DNA from 3 places in the Phyllobacterium sp. 01N428 genome. Region 3 is predicted to be linked to each of the others. Evidence: predicted binding sites of a transcription regulator. Region 3 holds the regulator's gene; each other region holds the start of a gene.
The links. The regulator PhoB, encoded in region 3, activates phosphate uptake and scavenging genes when phosphate is short. The targets are predictions, from matches to a motif close to TGTCATNNANCTGTCAT.
Positions count from the first base shown of each region.

Region 1: AC1DNI_RS00750 (DUF2794 domain-containing protein) is a predicted target of PhoB. The motif match lies at 8,330-8,346, and genes of this name have one in related genera.
Region 2: AC1DNI_RS15630 (YdcH family protein) is a predicted target of PhoB. The motif match lies at 1,975-1,991, and genes of this name have one in related genera.

Region 1 covers NZ_JBFTRH010000001.1:149,637-159,213, reverse strand. Annotated here, with positions in the region: gene AC1DNI_RS00795 (invasion associated locus B family protein) at 1-261, opposite strand, end outside; gene AC1DNI_RS00790 (YkvA family protein) at 527-916, opposite strand; gene AC1DNI_RS00785 (low molecular weight protein-tyrosine-phosphatase) at 1,051-1,521, shown strand; gene thpR (RNA 2',3'-cyclic phosphodiesterase) at 1,473-2,069, opposite strand; gene AC1DNI_RS00775 (arylesterase) at 2,241-2,912, opposite strand; gene AC1DNI_RS00770 (ABC transporter ATP-binding protein) at 2,992-3,684, shown strand; gene AC1DNI_RS00765 (ABC transporter permease) at 3,681-6,248, shown strand; gene AC1DNI_RS00760 (Bax inhibitor-1/YccA family protein) at 6,440-7,216, shown strand; gene AC1DNI_RS00755 (GNAT family N-acetyltransferase) at 7,370-7,927, shown strand; gene AC1DNI_RS00750 (DUF2794 domain-containing protein) at 7,934-8,305, opposite strand; gene AC1DNI_RS00745 (DUF1223 domain-containing protein) at 8,695-9,468, opposite strand.
Region 2 covers NZ_JBFTRH010000006.1:98,425-108,001, forward strand. Annotated here, with positions in the region: gene AC1DNI_RS15620 (MFS transporter) at 17-1,273, shown strand; gene AC1DNI_RS15625 (ArsR/SmtB family transcription factor) at 1,351-1,614, shown strand; gene AC1DNI_RS15630 (YdcH family protein) at 1,733-1,912, opposite strand; gene AC1DNI_RS15635 (YdcH family protein) at 2,139-2,342, shown strand; gene purE (5-(carboxyamino)imidazole ribonucleotide mutase) at 2,447-2,944, shown strand; gene AC1DNI_RS15645 (5-(carboxyamino)imidazole ribonucleotide synthase) at 2,947-4,020, shown strand; gene ykgO (type B 50S ribosomal protein L36) at 4,186-4,311, shown strand; gene AC1DNI_RS15655 (hypothetical protein) at 4,374-4,982, shown strand; gene pyk (pyruvate kinase) at 5,084-6,520, opposite strand; gene AC1DNI_RS15665 (DUF1036 domain-containing protein) at 6,517-6,942, opposite strand; gene AC1DNI_RS15670 (family 20 glycosylhydrolase) at 7,345-9,577, opposite strand, start outside.
Region 3 covers NZ_JBFTRH010000007.1:180,512-190,088, forward strand. Annotated here, with positions in the region: gene AC1DNI_RS17840 (vitamin B12-dependent ribonucleotide reductase) at 1-3,464, shown strand, start outside; gene AC1DNI_RS17845 (nuclear transport factor 2 family protein) at 3,586-3,975, opposite strand; gene AC1DNI_RS17850 (nucleoside deaminase) at 4,102-4,563, opposite strand; gene AC1DNI_RS17855 (LCP family protein) at 4,797-5,924, shown strand; gene arsC (arsenate reductase (glutaredoxin)) at 5,934-6,356, opposite strand; gene dmeF (CDF family Co(II)/Ni(II) efflux transporter DmeF) at 6,431-7,372, opposite strand; gene AC1DNI_RS17870 (metal/formaldehyde-sensitive transcriptional repressor) at 7,369-7,647, opposite strand; gene phoB (phosphate regulon transcriptional regulator PhoB) at 7,803-8,489, opposite strand; gene phoU (phosphate signaling complex protein PhoU) at 8,508-9,233, opposite strand; gene pstB (phosphate ABC transporter ATP-binding protein PstB) at 9,256-9,577, opposite strand, start outside.

The DNA.
Region 1 (9,577 bases), on a different contig from region 3:
GCCTGCCTTGAACTGAGGCTCGAAGCTGACATTCTGCCCCGGCTTCTGGCTTACCATGAAGAAATTGTCGCCATGGTCGATCTTAGCCGGCTGCTTGTCGACTGGAACGGAAAGTACGTAGCATACCTTGCCGTTGCCCTGCTGATAGCTATAGGCGCCCCAGGCATTGAACTGGCTGATCTGACTCGGGGTTTGGGCAAGAGCCGTTCCTGTCACTCCAACTATGATGACAGACGCCGCTACGATTGATTTTCCAAACATTTTACCTACCAGTTTCTGTCGTTCACTTCATAACTCGTGAACCGGCAATGGCCCGGAAAAATCCGATCGCGGCATTGTCCGGTTCGCTTCTCTTAATTTGACTTAATCTGGGTTACCAAACGGTGAAGACAGGGTCAAAAAAGCGATTGCAGGGAGTTAGAAGTTACGTCCTTTTTTCAAAGTCCCACACCGCAAGTCCAGCCAAAGAAAAGCGGCGACACTTTGACGATCTGCGACATCACGGGCTTGTGATGGGTAGCGGCCATCAACGCTTTGCCGGATCCCGATCGAGATCGTCGAGCGCTTTCTTCGCGGCGGCACGGTGCGCCGGCGTAATGTGCGTGCGGATCGCGGTCAGGGCAGCCATGAGAACGGCAGCGTCATCTGTGAACCCGAGACCGAATATGAAGTCCGGGATGAAGTCGAGCGGCAGGACGAAATAGGCGAGCGAGGCAAGGAGAATACCGCGCACCCGCGTCGGGGTTGCGGGGTCGAGGGCAGCGTAATAGGCGGCGATGACCTCATCGAGAAACGGCACGGCCTTTGCAGCCTTTCGCACGGTCTTCCAGAACTGCGCGCGCACGCGCTCCTCGCGGCTGCGTTGCTTTTCGTCGCTGCCAGGCTCGAGAATCTCACCGATCTTGACGTCGTCCATCCCTTTTCCTTCTGAGGTTTCAGGTTACACAACATGGGTAAGGCGAATGCGCCGTACAAGACTTGCGATCAATTCGCCGTGAGAATATCCATCAGGACCTGACCGATTGATCTTTCTCCACACCGGAAACCACCATGGTGCAACCACCCTACCGTTCCGTCCTCTTCGTCTGCCTCGGCAACATTTGCCGTTCACCGCTCGCGGAAGGCGTCTTTCGCGCCGTGCTTGCAGGAGAAGGCAAGGGCGGCCACGTATCGATCGATTCGGCAGGTACCAATGGCTATCACACCGGTGAAGCACCGGATCGCCGTTCGATTCGCGTTGCACGTCACCACGGCATCGACATCTCCGACCAGCGTTGCCGGCAATTGACACGGGGCGACTTTGCGAGCTTCGATCTGATCCTCGGCATGGATCGCGGGAATATGAAGGCCATAGCCGCGCGCCAGCCCGCTGGTGCTACTGCCACGGCCGGGCTTTTCAATGAATTGGCGTTGGGAGACCCGCAGGAAATCCCCGACCCCTACTATGGAACCGACGCCGATTTCGAGCGTGTCTACCGTATGGTCCTTGCTGCCTCGAAAGGTCTCTCGAGGCTGTTCTGAAACGACGAGCGAGGCGCTTCGAGAGGCCAGGCCTCCTCGACGATGTACGGTCCGCCGCCGACGGAGTCACGCGACGACATCAGCACGAAACGCCCGATCTTGAACGGCGTGGTCGCGAAATTGCCACGCGACGAGAGATAGTGAGCGACCTCTTCGTTGCGCACATTGCGCAGCCGGGCCAGCGTCACGTGCGGGGTAAACTTGCGCGGATCGGCGGGCAGCATCAGCCTTTGGCAGATGCGCTCGATCTCTGCCTGCAACGCCTGGATATCAGGCGAAGGCGATACGCAGGCAAAGATGCTGTGCGGCTTCTTCGAGCCAAACGCTCCAACGCCTGAAAGCTTGAGCGTGAATTCCGGTCGGCGAATGCGATCCAGCGCATTGGCGATCTCGTCGGCGACATGTCCTTCGACATCTCCGATGAACCGCAATGTGATGTGATAGTTTTCGACGTCAATCCATCGGGCGCCTGGTAGACCACCGCGCAAGAGCGACAGTGAGAGGGCGGCGTCCCTCGGGATTTCGAGGGCAGTAAAGAGACGCGGCATAAGGCATCCTCCCCGAATCGAGTTGTCATTCTAGAGAATCATCGAATGAGTCCGGGAGCAAGGCATTCCTTATGATTATCTTGGAGCGCGACATATTGGACACGCATTGTCCCCGGAAGTTGTGGCAAGCCTATCCTCGGGCAACCGCGGTCCAACTTTCGGAGGATGGTGCTATTGGGTTCCGCCGGCAGCTTCGCTCGATGCCGCGATGGTTTTTTCCATCACTGGCATGAAGCCTTCGACCATGCGGGCGACGCCCTTGGCGTTGGGATGCATGCCGTCTTCGAGCTGCAGCGATTTTTCCGTTGCGACACCGTCCATGAAGAACGGATAGAGCGGAACATCATATTTGGCGGCAAGACGCGGGAAAATGGAATTGAACTTGTCTTCGTAGTCGCGGCCCATATTGGGCGGCGCCAGCATCCCGGCAATGATCACCTTGACGTTGCGCTGCTTCAGCCGCTCGATGATTTCGGAAAGGTTCTTCTCGCTGATTTCCGGCGAAATGCCGCGCAGCGCGTCATTTGCACCAAATTCGAGGATGACCATATCCGTGCCGTCCGGCACCGACCAGTCGAGACGCGACAGGCCGTCGGTTGTGGTTTCACCTGCAACACCGGCATTGGCGATCGTGACGTCGACGCCCTTGTCCTTCAGGGCCTTTTCGAGCTGCGCAGTGAAGGAATCCTGGACCGGCAACTCAAAGCCCGACATCAGGCTGTCGCCGAAACCGACGACCGCGAGCGGTCGATCGGACACGGCATTTTGATTGGCCAAGGCCAGCGACGGCAAGGCAACAAGGCCAATTGAAACCAGTATTTGCATCAACGGTTTGAATCTCATTTCGGGCTACCCATATCAGACCAACTGCGGCGACTCGGCCCGACCATATCGCAAAGGATGTCAATTCGTGACTAATTCCATGATCGCGCTCGATCACATTGAGTTGACGCTTGGCAGCGGGGCGTCCTCGGTGCATGTGCTCAAGGGGGTTTCGCTCAATATCAACGCGGGCCAGTCAGTCGGTATCGTCGGTCCCTCGGGCTCCGGCAAATCGACCTTGTTGATGGTGCTTGCCGGGCTTGAGCAGGTCGACTCCGGCTCGGTCGAGATCGCCGGCGAAAGACTCGAAAAAATGAATGAGGACGCGACGGCCGCTTTTCGCGGACGCAATATCGGCATCGTCTTTCAGTCATTCCATCTCATTCCGAACATGACGGCGCTGGAGAATGTCGCTGTCCCGTTGGAACTAGCCGGCAATCCCGATGCCTTCGCCATTGCTGAGCGGGTCCTAGCCGCCGTTGGACTTGCCGACCGGGTGACCCACTATCCGGGCGAACTTTCCGGCGGCGAGCAACAGCGTGTCGCCATTGCGCGGGCGTTGGCGCCATCGCCGAAAATACTTATCGCCGATGAGCCGACCGGCAATCTCGACACGGCAACAGGCAAGCAGATTGCCGACCTCTTGTTCGAGAAGCAGCGCGAGCTTGGACTGACGCTGGTGCTCGTCACGCACGATGCCGCGCTTGCCGGGCGATGCGACCGGGAAATCCGCGTTCGGTCCGGCAGGATCGAAGCGGATGCGGATGCGCCGGAGCTGGCGAAATCCGCATGAGCGAGGCAGCATCGTCCGGGACAGCGCCGTCGCTCAAACTTGCTTTCACTTTTGCCCTGCGCGAAATGCGCAGCGGCCTGTCCGGTTTCTACATTTTCCTTGCCTGCATAGCGCTCGGCGTTGCCGCGATCGGCGGCGTCAACTCGGTGGCAAACGCGGTCAGCGCCGGCATCTCCTCGCAGGGGCAGAGCATTCTCGGCGGCGATCTCAGGTTTCAGCTCAATCAGCGTGAAGTGGATGCGCAAGAGCGCGCTTTTCTTGAAAGCAAGGGGCGCGTAGCGGTCAGCGCCAATATGCGGTCCATGGCGAGGCTACCGAATGGCTCGGACCAGTCGCTGGTCGAGCTCAAGGCCGTCGATGGCGCATATCCGCTTTACGGGTCGTTGGTGACAACGCCGGCGGGCGATGACAAGACGCTGTTTGGTGAGGTGAACGGGGTCTATGGCGCAGCTGTCGCGCAGGTTCTGCTCGACCGTCTCAACCTCAAACTTGGCGATCAGGTTCTGGTCGGAGGTGCGAAGTTCGAACTGCGGGTGGTCATCGGCAACGAACCCGATCTGCTTTCCGACGGCTTCGGCTTTGCGCCGCGCATGATGGTATCCCTGAAGGGGCTCGAGGCTGCCGGCCTCGTTCAGCCCGGAAGCCTGGTCGAGCACAGCTACAAGCTTGCGCTGCCCGCGGGGACCGATGAAGCCGCGCTCACCGCCATACGCGACGAAGCCAAGGAGAAGTTTCCGCAAGCCGGTTGGAGTATTCGGGGCCGGACAAATGCCGCGCCTTCGCTCAGCGCCAATATAGAGCGCTTTTCGCAGTTCCTGACCCTCGTGGGCCTGACGGCGCTGATCGTCGGCGGCGTCGGGGTCGCGAATGCGGTCCGCGCCTATATTGATGGAAAACGCGGGGTCATTGCCACGTTCAAGTCACTCGGCGCCCCCGGCTGGTTCGTGATAGCTGTTTACCTCTCGCAAATCTTGATGATTTCGCTCGTCGGTGTTGCGATCGGTCTCGTGCTTGCCGCGATCATCCCCTATGTGGCGGGCTATGCCTTGCAAAGCGTGTTGCCGATAGCGGCCAAAGGCGGTTTTTACCCCGGCGCTTTGGCATGGGCCGCCCTGTTCGGCTTCCTGACGACACTCGCTTTCGCTATTCTCCCATTGGGGCGGGCCCGCGACGTTCCGGCGACGGCGCTTTTCCGCGAGCAGGGCTTCGAGCAACGTGGTTGGCCAAAGCCCGCCTATATCATCGCCGCTGCCGCGGTCATCGCGGTGCTTTGCGCGCTTGCCATCTATTTTTCTTACGACAGGCGTATCGCCACGATCTTTATTGGCGCGGTGGCGTTTTCCTTCCTCGTCTTGCGCGGCGTCTCGGTATTCGTGCAATGGCTGGCACGCCGTGCCCCGCGGGTCCGCTCGACGGCGTTGCGGCTGGCGATCGGAAACATCCATCGACCCGGCGCGCTCACCCCCTCGGTTGTGCTGTCACTGGGGCTCGGACTGACGCTTCTCGTTACGCTTGGCCTCATCGATGGCAGCTTGCGTCAGCAACTCGCCGGGAATCTCCCTGAGCGGGCGCCGAATTTCTTCTTCGTCGATATACAGAGCCGCCAGGTGGACGAATTCAAAGGCGTTTTGCAGAAATCAGCTCCCAACGGCAAGATCGTCAGCGCTCCCATGTTGCGCGGGCGCATCATTGCCTTGAACGGCACGGACGTTACCAAAATGACCATTGCGCCGGAGGGCGCGTGGGTCCTGCGTGGCGACCGCGGCATTACCTATGCGAAGAACGTGCCGGAAAACTCGGCGCTGACCAAGGGCGAGTGGTGGCCCGCCGACTATTCCGGCGAACCGCTGGTTTCGTTCTCGGCGGAGGAGGCGACAAATCTCGGCCTCAAGGTCGGGGATACGGTGACCGTCAACGTGCTTGGCCGCAATGTAACGGCGCGCATTGCCAATCTAAGGCAACTGCAATGGGAATCGCTCGCGATCAACTTCGTGATGGTTTTCTCACCCAATACATTTGCGGGCGCGCCGCATGCCTGGCTGGCGACTTTGACGGACCCGACCTCCACTCCGCAGGAGGAGGCCGCAGTCATGCGCAACGTGACCCAGGCGTTCCCCGCGGTCACGACGGTACGGGTCAAGGATGCGATCACCATTGCCAACGAACTCGTCGGCCAGCTCGCCGTCGCCATTCGCGCCGCAGCTTCGGTGGCACTGATCGCCTCGATTCTTGTCCTCGGTGGGGCGCTCGCAGCCGGCAACCGCGCTCGCGTGCACGATGCTGTGGTTTTGAAAACGCTTGGCGCGACGCGGCGCACGCTGATCAAGGCATTCAGCCTCGAATATATGCTGCTCGGTCTTTCGACGGCTATTTTCGCGCTTCTCGCCGGCAGTGCGGCAGCGTGGTACGTGGTGGTGCGCGTTATGACGCTGCCAGCCTATTTCCAGCCCGAAGTCGCCGTCATGACCGTCATTATCGCGCTCGTTTTAACGGTCGGTTTTGGGCTTGCCGGAACCTGGCGAATTCTTGGACAAAAGGCTGCGCCGATCCTGCGAAACCTCTGAAATCGTTAAACGAGTGCGATTTTTACCAATTTACCCATAATTTGGCGCGCTAACACGCAATCTTGAGTAGTTGAGGTCTTGTTATGGACCCGAGGAATCCCCATAATTCGTCGCAAGGCATGCTGGGGTCCCGCCAGCGGCGCCTGGGGAATAACCCGACACCCGACGGGACGAAGCAAATGAGGAAAACCATGGCTGACTATCGCAATATCCAGGCCCGCACATCGGCCGGAATGCGTGTGGACGCGGGGATCGATCAGGGTCTGCGCAGCTACATGCTGAAGGTCTACAATCTAATGGGCATCGGTCTCGCAGTGACCGGTCTCGCTGCGCTCGCCACCGTTTATTTCGCGACAACCAATGACCCATCTCTCGCCGCCGCACAGTTGCCGAATGGCAAGATGCTGACCAATCTCGGTGTTGCCCTCTACGGCTCGCCGCTGCGTTGGGTTGTCATGCTCGCGCCGCTTGCCGCAGTGTTCTTCTTGAGTTTCCGCATTGAGCGGATGAGCGTATCTGCCGCGCAGACCACATTCTGGGTTTATGCTGGGCTTGTCGGTCTTTCGCTGTCCTCTATCTTCCTGATCTACACCTCGGGAAGCATCGTACAGACCTTCTTCATCACCGCCGCATCGTTCGGTGCTCTTTCGCTTTATGGCTACACCACGAAGCGTGATCTGTCCGCGATGGGCTCGTTCCTGTTCATGGGTCTGATCGGCATCATCCTTGCGTCGCTGGTCAACATCTTCCTTGCATCGAGCGCCCTGCAGTTCGCAATCTCGGCAATCGGCGTCCTGGTCTTCGCAGGCCTGACTGCCTACGACACACAGCAGATCAAGGAAATGTATTACGAAGGCGACGCTTCGGACACCTATGGCCGCAAGGCAATCATGGGCGCCCTGCGGCTCTACCTCGACTTCATCAACATGTTCATGTTTCTGCTGCAGTTCCTAGGTAACCGCAACTAAGCTTTCGAGCATTGAAAATAACAAAAAGGGCAGCGGAAACGCTGCCCTTTTTCGTTGAGTGTAATTCCTCGCCAGAGTGACGGGTTCCCACTTTAAATTGCCGGCAAAGACGTGCATGAAACGGGCACGATCATTTTATCCCTGTGAAAGCCAATGTCAGAGATTCATATCCGCCCGGCGCAGCCAGCCGACCTCGCGAGCATCACCGAAATTTACCGCGATGCCGTCCTCCACGGCACGGCGACCTATGAGATCGACCCGCCGGACCAGGCGGAAATGACGAAGCGGTTCCACGCAATCACCACGGACGGCTTTCCCTATATCGTCGCCGAACTGGATGGGGCCGTGATTGGCTACGCCTATGCCAGCTACTTCCGCACGCGTCCGGCCTATTGGTGGTCGGTGGAGGATTCGATCTATATCGCGCCCGACGCCAAGGGAAAGGGCTTGGGCAAGCAACTGCTCAGCCAGTTGATCAAGGACTGTACCGCCCTTGGTTTCCGGCAGTTTATCGCCGTCATCGGGGATGGCCACGAGGATTCCGCTTCCGTTAGGCTCCATACCCGCGCGGGGTTCGCATATTCCGGCACAATCAGAGCCTCCGGCTTCAAGCATGGGCGCTGGCTCGATACTGTGCTGATGCAGCTGGAGATGAATGGCGGGGCGCATACGCTTCCCGGAAAGCCGCCCTTGCGGAGCGAAGACGCTTAAAACGCGTCAGCCACGCACGAGGCTCAAACCCTTGTCGAACACCTTCAAGACGCGGTCGAGGTCGTGGCCGCGCTTGAGAATAAGACCGCTCGCCGCGATAACGCTGTAGGCGCCCTGCTTGCGCGCAAGTTTCGGGTTCTTTACCACCCGAAACATCGGAACCTCGCTGGCCCTGCGAAAGATGGAAAACACCGCCCGATCCATCAAGTGGTCAATGGCGTAGTCCCGCCATTCGCCGGCGGAAACCATGAAACCGTAGATTCGAAGGATCTGATCCAGTTCACGCCGGTTGAAGGTAACGGGCAACTCGCTACTGCGTGTGAGGGGGATTAAAGTTGCTTGCTGTTGCGCTTCGTCGCCACCTGCATTGCTGTCCATCAATCATCCGCCTTTGTATGCCGTGTGACACCTGGATGACATCAGGGTGACCTTTTCTGCGCCGATTTACAAGTCCGGAATGATTTCCGAAGGGCGACGACGAGGGTTAGGAACCGGTTTTGCGATGATGTCACGAAGAAATACGCACTGTCTCCAATGGTGATTATTGGACACATTCTCGCCATTTTCTGTTCGCATTGCCGCCCGATTCCGCACCCAACATCCCTCGCATGTTGTCTGAGACGGTTCGGTCTTGACAGTCCGATACCCCAAGCCCCCCGCCCAACGGGTTGTTTGGGCCGAACCATCAGTCTCCCTGAATGGCAACATGCCCCAATATCTCAGGCCGGATTTATCCGGCCTGTTTTTGTTTTGGAGAGCGTCTTCGGCTACTGTTTGGCGGCCATGATCGACGCGCCTATAATTGGTCCTGGCTGGCCCTCGCCAAGCATCTCCTGCAGAAGCACGGCACATCCGGTCGACTTCTTGCTGGCAATTTCGCTGATCGGTATTTCAATCTTCTGGGCCTTGCCGTCCCACATGCCGACGGTTTCCATCGCACGCACGCTGTTGGCATAGCTGACCTTGCGCCCGATGTTTTCGCCATCCGGAATGGCTACGATGGATTCGCGATTGAAATAGGCGAGGAGGACGCGAACAGGTTTTGTCGGCACTGGCCCTTGGTCGATATCGATGACGAGGCGGTCGGGCGTTGCCTTGGCAATATTGACCGGAATGGTAAGGCCTGAATCGGTATCACGCATCTCGGCGATGCGGCGGCGAATCTTCTGCCCGTCCTGTCCGTTGACGTGAACACGGCCGTTGATAATCACCTGAGGCGTGTAGACGCCGTTGAGGCCAAGTGCGACGCGATAAGCATTCTGGCGTTCGGTGTTTTCCGGCAGGGCGAGCGTGTCGATCCAGCCGCGATAATCCCAATAATCCACGTGAAAGGCGAGCGCGACGACCTTGCCTTCGGCGACGAGTTCCTTGAGTACCGCGTCCGCGGGAGGGCAGGATCCGCAACCCTGCGACGTATAGAGTTCGACAACGCCCTCGGGTTTCTTGCCAACATCATCAGCGCAGACCGGAAGCACATAGGCGGCCGCAGCAATGAGCGGTGCGCCGATCAGCAAGCGTCTGGAAAGTTTGCGCAGATACACGGGTTAGATTCTCTTCCCAATTCGAGTGGGATTGTTGTCGGATAAAAGGATTGCGAGAAGATTGATAGGAGCCGCCCTTTTCAAGGGGAAGTCACTTTGAGGTGAATTC
Region 2 (9,577 bases), on a different contig from region 3:
TTCCTCCCTCATTCTCATGCAAGGTCTTGCCGTGTTTCGTTCGTTCATCCAGGTCTTCGCGCTTCTTTGCGGTACATCGTTTCTTGTCATGGCATCCGGCCTGCACGGTTTGCTCCTGCCACTGCGCGGCGGTGCTGAAGGCTTCTCGACGACCTCGCTCGGCCTCCTCGGGACGGCCTGGGCAGGGGGCTTCATCACCTCCTGCCTGCTTGCGCCGCGCCTGGTGCGACGGGTGGGCCATGTGCGGGCCTTCAGCGCCTTTGCCGCGATCGCGGCAATTGTTGCGCTGTTCACCGGGATTCTCGTCGAGCCGATGGCCTGGATCGCCCTGCGCGCCCTGACCGGCTTTGCCATGGCAGGCTCCTACATGGTCATCGAGAGCTGGCTGAACGAGCGGGCGACGAATACCAATCGCGGCCAGATTTTCGGCCTCTACATGGTGGTCAACTTCGCATCCATCACGGTAGGCCAGATGATGATCGGCTTTGGCGACGTGCGCTCGGGGACGTTCTTCATGCTGACCGGCATCCTCTTCTGCCTTGCACTGATACCAACCGCCATTTCGACCGCCAGCAGTCCAAAACCGCTGACGGAAGTCCAACTCGACCTCAGGGCCCTCTATCGCAATTCGCCCGTGGCTTTTCTGGGCTGTATCCTCATTGGCGTGGCCAACGGCGCGTTCGGTACGCTCGGCGCGGTCTATGGTGCATCCACGGGCATTTCGACAACCGAGATCGCCTTGATGATGAGCGCTTCGGTCATGGGCGGCGCGCTGATGCAAATCCCCGTCGGCCGCATGTCCGACCGCACCGACCGGCGCTACGTCCTTGCGATCGTTGGCGGCGCGGCTGCGGTGATAGGCCTTCTGATCTTCCTTATCTCCCCGCACAATGCCTATGTCATCTTGATCATGACGGCGATCTATGGCGGGCTGGCCTATGCGCTCTATCCCGTCGCTGTCGCCCATGCCAATGACTTTGCCGACTCGGCAAATTTCGTCAAAGTCACGAGCGGCCTGCTGCTCCTCTACGGCTTTGGCACGATGCTCGGTCCTATCCTCGGCGCCCTTGCCATGGAGAGCATTTCGCCATCGGCGCTCTTCGGCGTCACAGCGCTCGCGCATGTTCTGATCATGACCCATGCGATTATCCGCTCGCGCATGCGCGCGCCCGTACCGATAGAGCTCAGGGACAATTTCAAAACTGCCGGCGCCGAGCGGGTAACGCCGGAAAGCGTGCGGCTCGATCCGCGCGCCGAAAACCCGGCAGAATAGGCGTTTGCGGACCTCTGGAGGTTCACTCGACGACAAAATCCGTTGACAATGCGCTTCGTTTAAACCGACTATTCTACATGGTCGAGACGGATGCCTTTACAGCCATTTCAGATCCCAACCGCCGTTACCTCCTTGAGGAACTTCGCCGCGGGCCAAAAACCGTGAACGAGCTTGCGCTCGGGCTCCCGATCTCACGGCCAGCGGTTTCCCAGCACCTGAAAGCGCTGCTCGATGCGCGCCTCGTCAAGGTGAAATCGGAGGGCACGCGCCGCATCTACGCCGTCGATGACAGCGGTTTCTTTCATCTGAATTTATGGCTCGACCAGTTCTGGAGCGGGTGAGACGATTTTCATGGCGGGCAAAGAAAAACCCGGTCCCTGCGTGAAGCGAGGACCGGGCTTTTTTATCGCTGCCATCGCGGCGCTGGGTAGCTGCCGGATGGAATTTCGTGGGACCTTCCTAGTGGTGGGTGACGGCTAATTTCAGCCTTTCGATCTGTTCTTTCAGCATAAGCTTGCGACGCTTCAAATCGCTTATCATCAGGTCGTCGGAGGCGGGACTTAACAACGCATCAGCAATCTGCTTTTCAAGCGCTCCATGCTTACGTTCAAGCGTTTCAAGATGAGACTCAATGGCCATCCGGCTTCTCCCTTGGTTTGTTGCCCAACTCGTACGTGCTCCACTTGCCGCGCGGCAAGTATGTGACAGAGCCGTGACAGTCTGCCACCACTTTAAGCAATTGTCGAATTTGTTTCGTAGGATTTTCTTGTGGTGTAAAATGTGATATGGCGACGTGCTGGCGAGGACAGAATTGCCTGCAACCAGTCACTAGCTTCTATTACAGCGAAATATCGGGAATCACTGCATGTCCGATCAGGATCAGGCTGACATTCGATTGGCAGTCGCAAGATTGAAACAAGAACACATGGACTTCGATGCCGCCATACAAGCAATGATCCAGGTGGGCTGCGACCAGCTTCGCATCCAGCGCATGAAGAAGAAGAAGCTCATCATCAAAGACAAGCTCATCGAGCTCGAAGACAAGATTACCCCCGATATAATTGCCTGATTGCAAGAACGGCAGGCACCTGTCCGCGAGTTAACTTGCGGGGGACAACCTTTTCCTTTAATCCGACCTACTCCCACACCGCCTCGTATTTCAGAGGATGCTCAATGCCAGATAAACGCGCTGACGTCGCAATCATCATGGGAAGCCAGTCCGACTGGGCCACCATGCGTCACGCCGCCGAAACGCTCGATGCGCTCGGCATTTCCCATGACGACCGGATCGTCTCGGCACACAGGACACCGGACCGTCTCGTCGCCTTTGCCAAAGGGGCGCGCGAGGCTGGTTTTAAGGTCATTATTGCAGGCGCCGGCGGCGCTGCACATCTTCCCGGGATGGCAGCTTCGATGACTGCTTTGCCCGTGTTCGGCGTTCCGGTCGAATCGAAGGCTCTGTCGGGGCAGGATTCGCTGCTGTCGATCGTGCAGATGCCTGCAGGTATCCCGGTCGGGACATTGGCGATCGGGCGGGCTGGCGCAGTCAATGCAGCATTGCTGGCCGCGGCGGTCCTGGCGCTGAACGATACCGCCCTTGCGGTACGGTTGGATGAATTCCGGCAGGAGCAAAGCGACAAGGTTGCTCTGCGGCCTTCTGACGAGGCATGAGCATGATATCTCCAGGTTCGACAATAGGCATTATCGGCGGCGGGCAGCTTGGGCGCATGCTGGCGATGGCGGCGGCGCGGCTTGGCTACCGGACGGTGATCCTGGAACCCCAGGGCGATTGTCCTGCAGGTCAGGTCGCCAACCAGCACATCCTCGCGGCCTATGACGAGCCGAATGCGCTCGAACAACTCGCCGAGGTCAGCGATGTCATTACCTACGAATTCGAGAATGTGCCGGTCGATGCAGCGGAAACGCTGAACGAGACAAAAAGTGTGTTTCCCCCGCCTGAGGCGCTCAAGGTTTCGCAGGACCGCGTGGCCGAAAAGCGGTTCCTTGCCAAGGTCGGCATTCCGACGGCGCAATGGCGCATCGTCGAAAGCGAAGGCGATCTCGAAGCCGCCCTGCTGGCGTTCGATGGCAAGGGCATATTGAAGACACGGCGCTTCGGCTATGACGGCAAGGGTCAGGTCAAGTTCACCGGAGCCAAGGGCGAGAGTGCGAAGGCAGGCTACGCGGCAATCGGCGCGGTGCCCGCCATCCTCGAGGCGATGGTCGATTTCACGCGTGAAATCTCGGTAATCGCCGCGCGCGATCAGGAAGGCAATATCAAGGTCTACGACATTGCCGAGAACGTACATAAAGACGGCATTCTCGCGACGTCGACCGTCCCTGTATCGGTCTCATCGACCATGGCCGGGCTCGCTGCCGATGCCGCGCGCAAGCTGCTCGAGGGCCTTGATTACGTTGGCGTCGTCGGCGTCGAGTTCTTCGTTCTGGCCAACGGCACGCTGCTCGCCAATGAATTTGCTCCGCGCGTGCACAATTCCGGCCATTGGACGGAGGCTGCCTGCGCCGTCTCGCAGTTTGAACAGCATATCCGCGCCATCGCCGGCTTGCCGCTCGGCGATACAAGGCGGCATTCCGACTGCGTGATGGAAAATCTGATCGGCGACGATATCGACAAAGTGCCGGAACTCCTCAAGGAGCCCGGTGCAGTCGTGCACGTTTACGGCAAGGCGGAAGCGCGCCCCGGCCGCAAGATGGGCCATGTCACGCGCATCAGCAAAAGACTTTAGCTGGACAAATAAGCGATTGAACGCGGAATCATGCGATGAATCGCCAGCAGGGAGTTGACATTCGGGGTAATCATTGGCTATTTCCCCGCCACGTGTTTCCGGCGCGCTGCTCAGGCGCGCTTTTTATTGGTGCCCGGTTTCGGGCGTAAAGATACCGGTGCTGAAATGAAGATCAAGAACTCGCTCAAGGCTCTCAAGGCCCGTCATCGTGACAATCAGCTGGTCCGTCGCAAGGGCCGCATCTACATCATCAACAAGACTGCTCCGCGTTTCAAAGCGCGCCAGGGCTGATCGTCCGCGACTCACGCTTATTTGCATTTGACGTTTCGCTGATACGGATTACGATCCGTCTCATGCGGAGCGTCTTTGCGTTTTCAGTCGTAACTTCACTGGCAATATCGCCGGCCTTGGCTTTCGCCGAGGACCAGGCGCCCATCGGACAACAGGCCGCCCTTCCCGATATGACCCAGGCGCAAAAGCGCGCCTTGCGGCTCGACGAGCTCTTTGCTTCCTTGAAGCGCGAGAGCAACGAGGTGAAGGCTGCACGCATTGCCTCGCTGATCCAGATTCAATGGCAAAACTCCGGCAGCGCCACCGTCGACCTCATGATGGGCTGGGCCGCCAAGGCGATGGAAGACAAGAAATACTCGGTCGCCCTCGATTTTCTCGACCAGGTCGTGACGATGAAGCCCGATTTTGCCGAGGGCTGGAACCGGCGCGCAACGCTGCATTTCCTCATGAACGACTACGGCCGGTCGATGGCCGACATACAGAAGACACTGGCGCTTGAGCCGAGGCATTTTGGTGCCATGGCCGGTATGGCCGCTATCCTCAAGGATACGGGGCGCAAGGAAGCCGCCCTCCAGGCTTTCGAACGCGTCCTGACGGTCTATCCGATGATGCGCGAAGCGCAGAAACAGGCGGGGGAACTTGCCGACGAACTCACCGGCCAGCGCACCTGATATCCAGGCGATTTCGGCTGGCAGATGCCGGCATGCCACAAATGCAATGTGGTTCGACCCCGTAGGCCGAACCACATCAATTCAAGTTCAATATGCCCGATTTAGATGCCGGTCAGGCCGTCCGAACCGATATAGGCAATGCGCAGCATATTGGTCGAGCCGGGCGTGCGCAGTGGCACACCTGCCGAAATGATCACCCGGTCGCCCGGATTGCCGAACTCTTCCTGATAGGCGATGTGGCAGGCGCGATCGACCATGTCGTCGAGATCGGATGCGTCCTCCGTCACGACGCAGTGCAGGCCCCAGACCAGCGACAGCTTGCGGGCCGTCTCCACCACGGGCGAAAGCGCGATGATCGGCAGTAGCGGGCGCTCACGCGCTGCGCGCAGTCCGGTCGTGCCTGACGCCGTGTAGGTGACGATGGCGGAAAGGTTCAGCGTCTCGGCGATCTGGCGGGCGGCGAGCGAGATCGCATCGGCGCCGGTTGCATTGGGTTCCGGGCGCTGGGCATGGATGATGCCCGGATAGTTCGGGTCGCGCTCCACCTCTTCGGCGACGCGCGCCATCGTCGAGACAGCTTCGATCGGATAATCGCCGGCGGCAGATTCGGCCGAAAGCATAACCGCGTCCGCGCCCTCGAAAACGGCGGTAGCGACGTCAGACACTTCAGCGCGGGTCGGGACCGGGGCCGTGATCATCGATTCCAGCATCTGGGTCGCGACGACGACAGGCTTGCCGGCACGCCGGCAGGCACGAATGATCTGCTTCTGGATACCGGGAACCGATTCGAGGGGCATCTCGACGCCGAGATCGCCGCGGGCGACCATCAGCGCATCGGAAAGCTCGATGATTTCATCGAGCCGCGCCACGGCCTGCGGCTTTTCGATCTTGGAGAGGAGAGCAACGCGGCCACGCGAGATCTTGCGCACTTCTGCAAGATCCTCGGGCCGCTGGATAAAGGAGAGGGCGACCCAGTCGATTTCTTCCTGCAAGACCGCATCGAGATCGCGCCGGTCCTTCTCGGTCAGCGCACCGACGCCGAGTGTCGTGTCGGGCAGGCTGACGCCTTTCTTGTCGGAAATCTTGGTGCCCGAAACGACGCGGCAGCGGATCGACTTGCCGTCCGATGCCTCGGCGACGAGCGCCAGCTTGCCATCGTCGATGAGCAGGCGATGGCCGGGCTCGACGGCCTCGAGAATCTCGGGATGCGGCAGGAACACGCGGGTGTTGTCACCGGGCGTATCGTTGCTATCGAGCGTGAAGGTCTGGCCCGGCGTAAGATCGACCTTGCCGTCCGCGAACTTGCCGACACGCAGCTTCGGGCCCTGGAGGTCGGCGAGAATGCCGATCGGGCGGCCGAGGTCCTTCTCGACGCGGCGGATGCGGCGCACGAGCTCGCGCATCAGATCGTGACTGGCATGGCTCATGTTGATGCGGAATACGTCAGCACCCGCTTCGAACAATTTGCGGATCATGACTTCTTCGGAAGAAGCGGGTCCGAGGGTGGCTAGAATCTTGACCTTGCGGCGACGTCTCATTGAGGAGGGGTATCCGTTACGATTGGAGAGGAGGGAGGATTCTCTTCGGTAAGCTGGACCATCCAGCTCGTCTGCTCGCCGGTATCATACTCCTGAAATCCCGCGCGCTGAAATCCGCGGGCAAAACAGTCATTGATGCCGGTGATCTTAAACTGGTTTTCCGCGACACACATGTTGATCTTGCCGTCCCAGCGGCCGCCGCTCTGGGCGTCTTCCGCGTAGAGATAATAGTAGCGCGATGTCAGCGGTCCGACGACGAGGGTCGTGCAGGATGAGGCGTTGACATGCCACCAGCCTTCGGTGATCCAGCCTGTCTTGGCGCGATAGCCGAGCGCGACGCCGACAAGATTTTGTGTGGTGTTGCACACGCGAAAATCAGCGTGGGCCTTCTCAGGAGCCGCAAAACTGGCTGCTAGAAATATGAATAAAAAAGCCGCTAGAAAGCTGCCCAGGCGCGTCCGCCGATGCTGATCGGGGTGGAATTCAATGCCCTCACGCAATATTGCCTCCGTCCGTCTTCGAACCTCTTTTCGGCAGTTTCATGGGCATTGTCAACGCGCTAATCGTTTGAATGGCAAGTTCAGCGACGAGTGCGACAAAAGAATGATCATTGCCATGAAAGAGCAGGGCAAAGGCGGCGAAACAAGCGCGATTTCGGTTGAAAGAGCTTAACGCGGGCGCGTGTCCAAGAAGCAAATCGTCACCCAGGTTTTCCGGTCGAGGTCACAAGGCAAGGGTGCGATAGATACTTGCCATGCGCGCGCAGGCAAATCGGCCGCAAAATGCGGCCGATTTTCTGACTTCGATATCGAAGGAGCTGGCGCCTACTGTATATGCATCACCTCGGGTGGGCCGACATATACTCCGTCACCCTTCGTCATCACCTTGGAGGTGATCGACCCCTTCACCTCCAGCGTGCCCCCTTCAATGATCGTGTCGCCGATGTAGGTGTTTTTGCCGGCTAGGATGAGCTTGCCCGCGCCCAGCTTCAGAAGACCGCCGGAGGCGGGCTTGCCCGAGGCGAGGGCGGGAACGATGTCATTATCCCAGCTGTCCTCGTCGCAGCGGGACTTGGCAGTGCCGCCGGCGACGAAAGCCGGATCGTGACAGATGACATCCGGTCGCAAGGTGAACGGTTTGCCTTCCCCGGGAATATCCGCCACGAACATGCCGTCACGGAAAAATTTCGGACCATTGAACGCAGCGTCCAGGTCCTCGGTGTCCCAGGCCATAAAGTCCGTTTCGGCCGGTCCAGGCTTGAACCCGCCTTTCTTCGGGTCAGCATAACGGCCCATGGTCCGCTCCTCCTCGGTCGGCGCATCGATAATGCGGTGCCGTGAATTATCCATCAGCACGTTCAGCGCCTGAAGCCCGTCGAGATACGGGAAGCGCTCGCGTAGCCAGTAGGAAGAGAGTTCCTGCGAGATAGGAGCCTGACTGACATAGTTTCGGTCGACGATCGTCAGGCGTTTCCCGGCCTGATCGTAAACAGGTCCCGTCCAGGTCATCTCGCCCATGATTGGTAGACTTCGCGCCATGCCGGAATTCACCATATCCACAGTAATGCCCGCCATGGTCGAGGCGTCGTTCCAGTTCGCGAAGAAGTAGCCGCTTGGAGCGTATTGCAGCTCCACCGACTGACCTAAAGAAATGGAGTATGCTTTCTCCGCAGTCTCCGCGATAAGGCCGACCCCGAGATTGTAGTGTTCCATGTCGCCGGGGAGATAGTAAAAATGATCTGAAATCAGCCCGACGACCTCGCGGGGCTGCTCGTTCACGCCCCAAAGGTCCCAACTCCAATGATGAATCTTGATTGCAGGATTTACAGCCTTTGCAGGTGCAGTCGTGGGCCAGATGTCGACGCCAGGGTGCCAGGCCCTAACCTCGCTAAATCCGTCTGGGTTTGCTGCTGATTGTGAGATCTTATTATACAGAATGTTTATATAGTCCGTCGCCCTTTGCGCAGATTCATCTCCGCCAAGATGTACGATCCCCGATCGGAACCAGGGCCGAAAATGGTTTATCACACTCACAACGATTGTTGCTGTCTTTTCGGGCTGGGTCATGTCCAGCTCGTTCCGTTTCGTATTGTAGGGAATATCGGGATAGGCCTTTAGCCAGGAACGCGCGTGCCCTGGCCCCTCGAATTCAGGAAAGATCGTGATGCCGTAGCGTGCGGCAGCCTCCTCCAGCCGATCCCAATCATCCCTTGTGTAATATTTCTTGTCCGGTGGCATGAGTTCGGGCCTTTCCGGACTATAAAGACGGAACGCGCCTTCTCTCTTGGTGATGCTGCCATTCACCATCTCTACCGTGCGATCGTCCTGGATATGCATGTGCAGTTCGTTAAGTTTGAACAGGCTCATCTTTTCCATGTAGCCGATGATCTGTTCGACCGGCATGAAGTAGCGGCCGACGTCGAGCATGATTGTTCGGCTTTCATAGGCCGGGTAATCGATACCGCTGGCCTTGGATAGGAGCCAGTGCTTTCCCGCAAGATTGCCGTCGCCCATGATTTTCCTGGCGAGGGCGATAAAACCATTCAGCCCGCCGGTTGCACTGCTAAAGCGAACGACTGCGCCTTTGGGACCAAAATTATATTGGTAGCCTTGGTTAAGGGCGTTGTCAGGGATCGGCTTCGTGTAGGAATTGGCGCCATCCCGGATTGTCAGAGTCGCCGCCTCGGCAGCGGTGAGAAAGCCCGCGTCAGGCGCGGCCGACAGCACAATATCCTCGTTTGCCGGTGCTACTTTCTCGACGACCGGTAGTTTGAAGCCGGTCGCATAGCGTAGCTTCTGGGCCCAGCCCTGGGGAGCTGAAAGTGCAGCGACAAAACCCTCGGGAGCCGCTTCAACCACGATGCGGCTCTCAGCTGCCAATGCGAAATCGCCGCGCCGCAGGGCGGCGGCAACATCCTGCTTCAGTTTGGCCAAGGCCTCGGCATTCCGCCGTTCCGCCTCGACGTGCGCCTCCTCCAACACGGTGATTCTCGTGTTTTGTTCAGCGATAATCGCACGCTGTTCCGCGTCGAGTCTTGCAATGCGGTCATCAAGTTGC
Region 3 (9,577 bases):
GCCTTGCCGGCACTTGGACCTATTGGGGCTGGAAGGGCAAGTACTTCGACAGTGAGGAAGATGCCCTCGCCTTCCGCGACGAACTTGCCTACATGCTCGCAACCCAGCGCGTCGCGCCGAATTCGCCGCAATGGTTCAACACCGGCCTGCATTGGGCCTATGGCATCGATGGTCCCGGCCAGGGTCACTATTATGTCGATCCCGAAACCGGCAAGCTGACAAAATCAAAGTCCGCCTACGAGCATCCGCAACCCCATGCCTGCTTCATCCAGTCTGTTGCCGACGATCTCGTCAATGAAGGCGGCATCATGGATCTGTGGGTGCGCGAGGCGCGCCTGTTCAAATATGGCTCGGGAACCGGCTCGAACTTCTCCTATCTGCGCGGCGAAGGCGAAAAGCTTTCGGGCGGCGGCCGCTCATCCGGCCTGATGTCGTTCCTGAAAATCGGCGATCGCGCTGCCGGCGCGATCAAGTCGGGTGGCACGACGCGCCGCGCCGCGAAGATGGTTGTCGTCGACGTCGATCATCCGGATATCGAGGAATATATCGACTGGAAGGTCAAGGAAGAGCAGAAGGTTGCCGCGCTTGTAACCGGCTCGAAGATCGTTCGCCAGCACCTGACCGCGATCATGAAGGCCTGCGTCAATTGCGAGGCCGACAATGGCGATTGCTACGACCCGACCAAGAATCCGGCGCTGAAGCGCGAGATCAAGGCCGCGAAGAAGAACCAGGTTCCGGAAAACTATATCCAGCGGGTCATTCAGTTTGCCCGGCAGGGTTATACGGACATCGACTTCAAGACCTACGATACGGATTGGGATTCAGAAGCCTATCTCACCGTTGCCGGCCAGAACTCCAACAATTCGGTTTCGCTGAAGGATGAGTTCCTGCGCGCAGTCGAAGGCGATGGCAACTGGAACCTGACCGCCCGCAAGGACGGCAAGGTGATGAAGACGCTGAAAGCCCGCGACCTCTGGGAGAAGATCGGCTATGCCGCATGGGCCTCGGCTGATCCGGGCCTGCATTTCAACACGACCATGAATGATTGGCATACCTGCCCCGCCGCAGGGCCGATCCGCGCGTCAAATCCGTGCTCGGAATATATGTTCCTTGACGATACGGCCTGCAACCTCGCCTCGATCAACCTCCTCACCTATCGCGGCAAGGACGGAAAGTTCGACGTCGTCGGCTACGAGCATACGGCCCGTCTGTGGACCATTGTCCTCGAAATCTCGGTGATGATGGCGCAATTCCCTTCGAAGGAGATCGCACGGCTCTCTTACGAATACCGCACGCTCGGTCTTGGCTATGCCAATATCGGCGGTCTGCTGATGACCTCCGGCATTCCTTATGACAGCGCTGAAGGCCGCGCCATCGGCGGTGCCCTCACCGCGATCATGACCGGCGTTGCCTATGCGACCTCCGCCGAAATGGCGAAGGAACTCGGCACTTTCCCCGGCTATGCGCCGAATGCCGCCAACATGCTGCGCGTCATTCGCAACCATCGCCGCGCTGCCCATGGCGAAACCCAAGGCTACGAGGCGCTTTCGGTAAACCCGGTCGCCCTGATCGCCACCGATTGCCCTGACCAGGACCTGATTGCCCACGCGAAATCCGCCTGGGACCAGGCCTTGGCGCTCGGCGAGAAGCATGGCTATCGCAACGCCCAGGCAACCGTCATCGCACCGACCGGCACGATCGGCCTTGTCATGGATTGCGACACCACCGGTATCGAACCCGATTTCGCCCTGGTGAAATTCAAGAAGCTTGCCGGTGGCGGCTACTTCAAGATCATCAACCGCGCCGTACCGGAAGCCCTGCGCACGCTCGGCTATACGGAAAGCCAGATTGCCGAGATCGAGGCCTATGCCGTTGGTCATGGCAATCTCAACCAAGCGCCCGGCATCAATCCCGGCTCGCTGAAGGCGAAGGGATTTACCGACGAGATCATCGCCACGTTGAACACTGCGCTGAAGTCGGCCTTCGACATCAAGTTCGCTTTCAACAAGTGGACGCTCGGTGAAGATTTTGCCAGGAACGCTCTCGGTTTTACCGACGAGCAGCTCAACGATATTTCCTTTGAGATGCTGCCGACTCTCGGCTTCTCGAAGAAGGAAATCGAAGCCGCCAATATCCACGTCTGCGGTGCAATGACACTCGAAGGCGCCCCCTTCCTGAAGGAAGAGCACTATCCGGTGTTCGATTGCGCCAATCCCTGCGGCAAGGTCGGCAAGCGTTTCCTCTCGGTCGACAGCCATATTCGCATGATGGCCGCCGCCCAGCCGTTCATTTCCGGCGCGATCTCGAAGACGATCAACATGCCGAATGAAGCAACGGTCGACGATTGCAAGTCCGCTTACATGCTCTCGTGGAAGCTGGCGCTCAAGGCAAACGCACTCTATCGCGACGGTTCCAAGCTTTCGCAGCCGCTCAATTCCTCGCTTATCGCCGATGAGGACGAGGATGAGGACGATGCAGTCGAGGCGCTGATCGAGGCACCAACCGCGGCACGCGCCGTGCAGGTTACCGAAAAGATCGTCGAGCGCATCGTCGAGAAGTATATCCATGACCGCGAGAAGCTGCCCAACCGGCGCAAGGGCTACACGCAGAAGGCAGTCGTCGGGGGCCACAAGGTCTACCTGCGCACCGGCGAATTCGACGATGGCCGTCTCGGCGAAATCTTCATCGACATGCACAAGGAAGGCGCCGCCTTCCGTGCAATGATGAACAACTTCGCCATCGCCATCTCGCTCGGCCTGCAATATGGCGTGCCGCTCGAGGAATATGTGGAAGCCTTCACTTTCACCAAGTTCGAGCCGGCTGGCATGGTTCAGGGCAATGATGCGATCAAGAACGCAACATCAATCCTCGATTACGTCTTCCGCGAGCTTGCCGTTTCCTATCTCGACCGTCACGACCTCGCCCATGTCGACCAGTCTGACTTCTCGAACACTTCGCTCGGGCGTGGCATTTCCGAAGGCAAGGCGGAACCGGTATCGAAGGGCCTGACGCGCGGCGCTTCGCTGAAAGTAGTTTCGCCGGGCAAGGCGGACCCAAAGGGTTTTAGCAATGCAGGGGGTCAGGGTGCGGTAAGCGCTCTGAAGGCAGCTGCGTCATCAAATGTCACGACCCTTGCCGCCCGCTCCGCCGTCGCCGTCGCTGCCAAACCGGCCATCGCCGCAGTCAGCGAGGAATCCTCGGCCTTCAAGCGCGATTATGAAGAACGCGCCAAGGGCGAGGCCGAGGCCAGCGCCGCTTGCGCGCTCTTCGAGAACGAGGATGCAGAAGCTGCTGCCGAGGAAGCCAAGGCCGAAGCAAAGAAAATCATGTCGGACCGGCGCATCAAGTCGATGATGCAGGGCTATACCGGCGACAACTGCTCGGAGTGCTCGAACTTCACGATGGTGCGCAACGGCACCTGCCTGAAGTGCGACACATGCGGCGCAACCAGCGGCTGCAGCTGATAGGTTCGAGTGCAACGCGCATTGTCCCGCACAATCAGCTGGACAATGTTCAGGACAAACAAATTCATCTCCGGTCGTTTTCACGGCCGGAGATGAAAATTTTCAGGTGAACAGGTTCGTGCTACTTCAGAAACGTCTCGCTGTGCGCGTGACACTCCCAACCATTTGATCCGCGAATCCAAACCGAGCTATCTGCGGCCCGCATTTTCTGCGATTTGCCATTCATCGTTACATTCTGCTCGACCGTGTAGGCGATAAGCGCGACATCAGGCGACGGCGTCGAAACCTCGACATCTGCGAAATCGTAGGATTCCAGGCTCCAGTTGCCGTCCTCGGTCATCTGGCCCATTTTCTTTTTGCCGATGCGCATCACACCTTGGGCGCCGGTTACAAGTGCCGGATCCGCCGACAGTTCCGCGGTGCGGTCGCCATCTTTCGCCTTCATCGCATCCCAATAGGATTTTTCGAGAGCTACGATGTCGTCCTTCGTTGGCATCCTGCGAGCGGTCATGGCCTCGTCCTCCGATGGTGTATCATCGAAAACGCTCAGTGATGCCCCAAGTTCCCGCTACCGTCGCTGCGCGGGTGCTCGCCTTCTCAGGACAAGACCCGCAGCCATTGCAGAATGACGCGGATATCAGCGCATTTGGTTGTCCTGCCACACTTGATACAGCGTACCATCGCCCACGGGCGAATGCGTGTATGACAGCCCCGCTTGCTGGTCGATTGGTTTCGCCAACTCTTTCGCTATGACGGCCGTAGAGAGGCCGAAAGGTTCTGCCTGTTCATTGGAATAAGCGAACTTGATATCGCCAATGCCGGCCATGCGCATCGCTGCGAGGCACATGGGACAGGGTTGGCCGCTTGCGTAGACCGAACAGCCGTCCAGACGTGGAGATTGCAATGCAAGCCCGGCAGCACGCAGGGCCAGGAGCTCGGCATGCGCTGTTGGATCGTTGTCGGCCTGAATCCGGTTGACGCCGCGCCCGATGACCTTTCCGTCCTTGACGACCACGGCCCCGAAAGGACGGCCGCCGCTTTTTATATTGTCCGGTGCTAGTGCGATCGCTTCTTCGAGAAATCGATTGATGTCCGTCATAGTGCGGTAGCGCCTTCCTTCAATTCGCGCCTCTCAGCATAGTCGTTCTGCCGTGTGTCGCAACGGCTTGGCCATCTCCTTGCGGCGTTAGCACACTCTGGGCATGGCAAATGTCTTGTTCGAATTCTCTGGCATTCGCGTTGTTGCTTGTGCGATGGGCATCGTTAAAACGGAAATGTTAGTTGGCTTGGCCCGGATAATGATTACCTTGGCTTGTTCTACTGGAGAATTTTGTGAGTGAGGGATTGATCAACAGCGCGCCGAAGCCTGAGGGCGATCCTCAACGTCGCCGGCGGCTGCATTTGCTGCTCGCTTCCGTCACTTGCCTGATGCTGGTAATCCTGCTTGCCATTTGCGGCATGTATTGGAAATTCACGAGCAATTTGCGGCACTTCGAGGTTGCTGAAGCCGACCTCGGCAATCGTCGACCGGCCAAGGCATCGCCTGATGCGCTCAACATACTGATCGTGGGTTCGGACCAGCAAACCGCTTCCGTCGCCAATCCCGGCGAGCGCAGCGACGTCCTTATGCTTGCGCATCTTTCGGCCGATCGCAGCGAGTTGAATGTCGTGAGCTTCCCGCGCGACCTGCTCGTACCCCTTCCGACCTGCTCCGGCCGCGAGGGCCTGCCCGGCCAGCGGGCGCACCTCGGTATGATCAACTCGTCCTTCATGTTCGGCGGCATCGGTTGTACCTGGAAGACCGTCGAAACACTGACGGGCATAAAGATCGATCACGTGATCAAGGTCGATTTTAGCGGCTTCAGGCGGATTGTGGAGGCCATTGGCGGCGTCGAATATTGCATATCCGAACCAATCCACGACAAGCTTGCCGGGCTGGACCTCGCTGCGGGATGCCAGACGCTTAATGGCGAAGAAGCGCTAGGCTACGTGCGCGCCCGCTACAGCATAGGCGACGGCACCGATATCGGACGCATTCATCGCCAGCATGAATTCTTTGGTGCCATGGCCCAAAAACTGCTCGGAGCGCAACTGGCGAACCCTGTGCGGCTCTTCAGCTTCATGGATGCCGCGACGAAATCCGTCATCACCGACCCAGGTTTCAGTCCGGGCGTAATGCGGGAACTCGCCTTCGCCGTCCAGCATCTTTCGTCTGAAAATATTCACTTCATCACCATGCCATGGCACTACTCGACCGCATCCCCCGGACGGGTCGAGTGGGTCGAGAAGCCTGCAAAGCGGCTTTTCCGCTCGATAGCCGCCGACAAATCCCTGATGGATACCGAGTTCACGCGGGCCAAGCTCGGCGAGCCGCAAGATTCCACGACCAAGCCCTGCGGCGCCAGCCGCGCCGACCACTGCGCCGAAATTTCGCAGGCCGACGGCGTTGCTCGTCCATAACATCGCGGCTCAGCGGACGCGATTGCCCGAGCTGTCTATTACGACCTCACCATCTTCCTTGGTAAATGGCCCCTTCTGCGCATCTGGCAGGATCTCAAGCACAACCTCTGAAGGGCGACTGAGGCGCACGCCTCTTTCGGTCACAACGAAAGGACGTTCGATAAGGATCGGATTGGCCATCATCGCATCGAGAAGCGCATCGTCGTCCAGCGAAGCATCGTCGAGGCCAAGCTCGACATAGGGCGTGCCTTTTTGGCGCAAGGCCTGGCGCACGCTAAGGCCTGCTCGGCTGATCATTTCCTTCAGGGCTTCCCGGCTCGGCGGCGTCTTGAGATATTCCACGATAACCGGCTCGATTCCAGCATTGCGGATCATGGCGAGGGTATTACGCGAGGTACCGCATTTCGGGTTGTGGTAAATCGTGACGGTCATCACCTGGGCTCCTGGCTATCGAACGTTCGTCGCACGCGGCGTCTTCAATGCGTGTGACACACCCGAATCGAAATTTAGGCGGCCTTCGGCTCGACCTCAACGGTCACATGCGACAACTCATGGATATGTGCGAGTTTCGCACGATAGGACGACGGCGCTTTCGGATCGTCGCTCAAAAGCGAAACAATGGCACCGTGATGCCCCGGGCCAAGCTGCCAGACGTGCAGGTCGGTAATCACGTCGCCCTCCTTTTCGATGGCGCCGCGTATTTCATCAGGCAGGTCTTCACCCTGAGGGACATAGTCGAGCAACACGCCGCCCGCATCGCGGATGAGACCCCATGACCATCTGGCGATAACAAGAGCACCGACAATTCCCATGGCCGGATCGAGCCAAAGCCAGCCGTAAATGCTGCCGGCGAGAAGGGCGATGATGGCGAGGATGGACGTCAGCGCATCGGCAAGAACGTGCAGATAGGCGGCACGCAAATTATGATCGTGACCGTGGTGATGATGATTATCGCCATGGTGACCGTGATGATGATGGCTATGGTCGTCACGCAAGAGCCAGGCACAAACGAGATTGACGGCAAGGCCAAGCACGGCAACGGAGATCGCCTGCGGAAAACTGATCGAGATCGGGTTGGCAAGGCGTAGGAAACTCTCCCAGCCGATCAGCAGTGCAATAAGCGCGAGGATCACAGCGCTGGCAAAACCTGCGAGATCGCCGAATTTTCCCGTGCCAAAGGTGAAACGCGGATTGCTGGCATTCTTCCTTGCATAGAGATAGGCCAATGCCGCAATCAGCATCGCGGCAGCATGTGTCGACATATGCCAGCCATCGGCGACAAGCGCCATCGAACCGAAAACCGTTCCCGCCACGATCTCCGCAACCATCATCGTCGCGGTCAGCGCGATCACAAACCAGGTGCGTCGTTCGTTGCGCTCGTGATCGTCACCCAGAAACACATGAGCATGCGTGCCTTGAGGCAAATGGATCGAGTGATCGTGGCTCATTTCAGGTACATCCTTACAACGTCGATGAGATCCGCGGCGCCCTTGGCGCGTTCGCTGTCCGTCTCGGTTCCAGGATCGACGACGTGCATGCGAATATGATCCTCGATGAGTTCACCCATCAGGCCGTTTACGGCGCCGCGCACCGACGCCACCAGGTTTAGAATGTCGCCGCACGGCATTTCCGCTTCGAGCGCCCGCTCGACGGCCTCCATCTGCCCCTTGAGACGACGGATCCTTGCGATCAGTTTTGATTTTTCCTTGGTGGTATGAGACATAATATAGCCCCCTACCCTATATTTGCGTGAATTTCAAGCCAGACTGTGGAGACTTTGAGCAAGGCATTGTCGGCGGACTACAAAATACCAAAAGGCGCCGCATCAGCCATCTAGCGCTGATGCGACGCCCTTATCAGAACCGGAATAATTAGGGATCAGCCGAACGAATAGCCGGCGCCACGTACCGTGCGAATCGGATCTATCGAACGTCCGATATTGATCGCCTTGCGCAGGCGACCGACGTGGACGTCAACGGTGCGATCATCGACATAGATGTCCGCACCCCAGACATTGTCGAGCAGCTGGCCGCGCGAAAAGACCCGTCCGGGTGATTGCATGAGGAATTCGAGCAGCCGGAACTCCGTCGGGCCAAGTTTGAGTTCGCGCTCCTTGCGGAAAACGCGGTGCTGTTCGCGGTCGAGCTTGAGATCGCCGAAGCTCAGCACGTGCGAAAGCAGGCTCGGATTGACGCGGCGGAGCATGGACTTGATGCGCGCCAATAGTTCAGGCGTCGAAAAGGGCTTGACCATGTAGTCGTCGGCACCGGTCGAAAGGCCGCGAACGCGTTCGCTCTCCTCGCCGCGGGCGGTGAGCATGATGATTGGCAGGATTTCGGTCTCGCGCCGCGCCCGCAGGCGGCGGCAGAGTTCGATGCCCGACAGGCCGGGCAGCATCCAGTCGAGGATCAGAAGATCCGGAACGTTCTCGCGCAGCGCAATTTCCGCTTCGTCGCCACGTGCGATCGTCTCGACAACATAGCCTTCAGCTTCAAGATTGTAACGGAGGAGGACGCTCAGGGCTTCCTCGTCCTCCACAACGGTGATTTTGGGAGCTATTGCCATATCAAGCCTTCAGTTAAATTAGGACTCGGTCGTTTCATCCACAATAATAGTATGCGTCTGGTCTTCCTTGGGACGTTCCGCCGGCAGTTGCGAACCGGTAACAATGTAATAGACCGTCTCGGCAATATTGGTGGCGTGGTCGCCGATGCGCTCGATATTCTTGGCGCAGAACAAAAGATGCGTGCAGGCTGAAATGTTGCGTGGATCTTCCATCATGTAGGTCAGCAATTCGCGGAACAGCGACGTATAGAGCGCGTCAATTTCGTCGTCGCGTTCGCGCACAATGTTCACCTGCTGTACCGAGCGCGTCGCATAGGCGTCGAGCACGTCCTTGAGCTGGGTCAAGGCAAGTTCGGCAATTGTCTGCAAGCCCCGGTAGACCGAGAGCGTCTGGCGGGTATCGGTCACGGCAACGACGCGCTTGGCAATGTTCTTGCCGAGATCGCCGATGCGCTCGAGATCGGAGGAAATACGGATCGTCCCGATGACTTCACGCAGGTCGATCGCCATCGGCTGGCGCTTGCCGATGATGGTGATGGCCTTTTCATCGATCTCGCGCTGACCGGCGTCGAGGATCAGATCGTCCGAGATAACGCGCTGCGCCAGCGCATTGTCGGAATTGACCATGGCGGCGACCGCCTGTTCGACCATGCGTTCGGCATGACCGCCCATCTCGGCGATCTTGTGCGTCAGGAACTTCAGTTCGTCATCGTAAGAGCGCACAGTGTGCTGCAACTCGGTCATGTGCTTTGTCCTCGTTCCTGCGTCAGCCGAAGCGTCCGGTGATATAGTCCTGGGTGCGCTTCTCGGTGGGGCTTGTGAACATCATTTCCGTATCGCCGACCTCGACAAGATTGCCGAGATGGAACATGGCCGTGCGCTGCGAAACGCGCGCTGCCTGTTGCATCGAGTGGGTGACGATGACGATGGTGTAGTTTTCGCGCAATTCGTCGATCAATTCCTCCACCTTTGCGGTGGCGATCGGATCAAGCGCCGAACACGGCTCGTCCATGAGGATCACTTCCGGACTGACGGCGATGGCGCGGGCAATGCACAGCCGCTGCTGCTGGCCGCCGGAAAGACCGGTA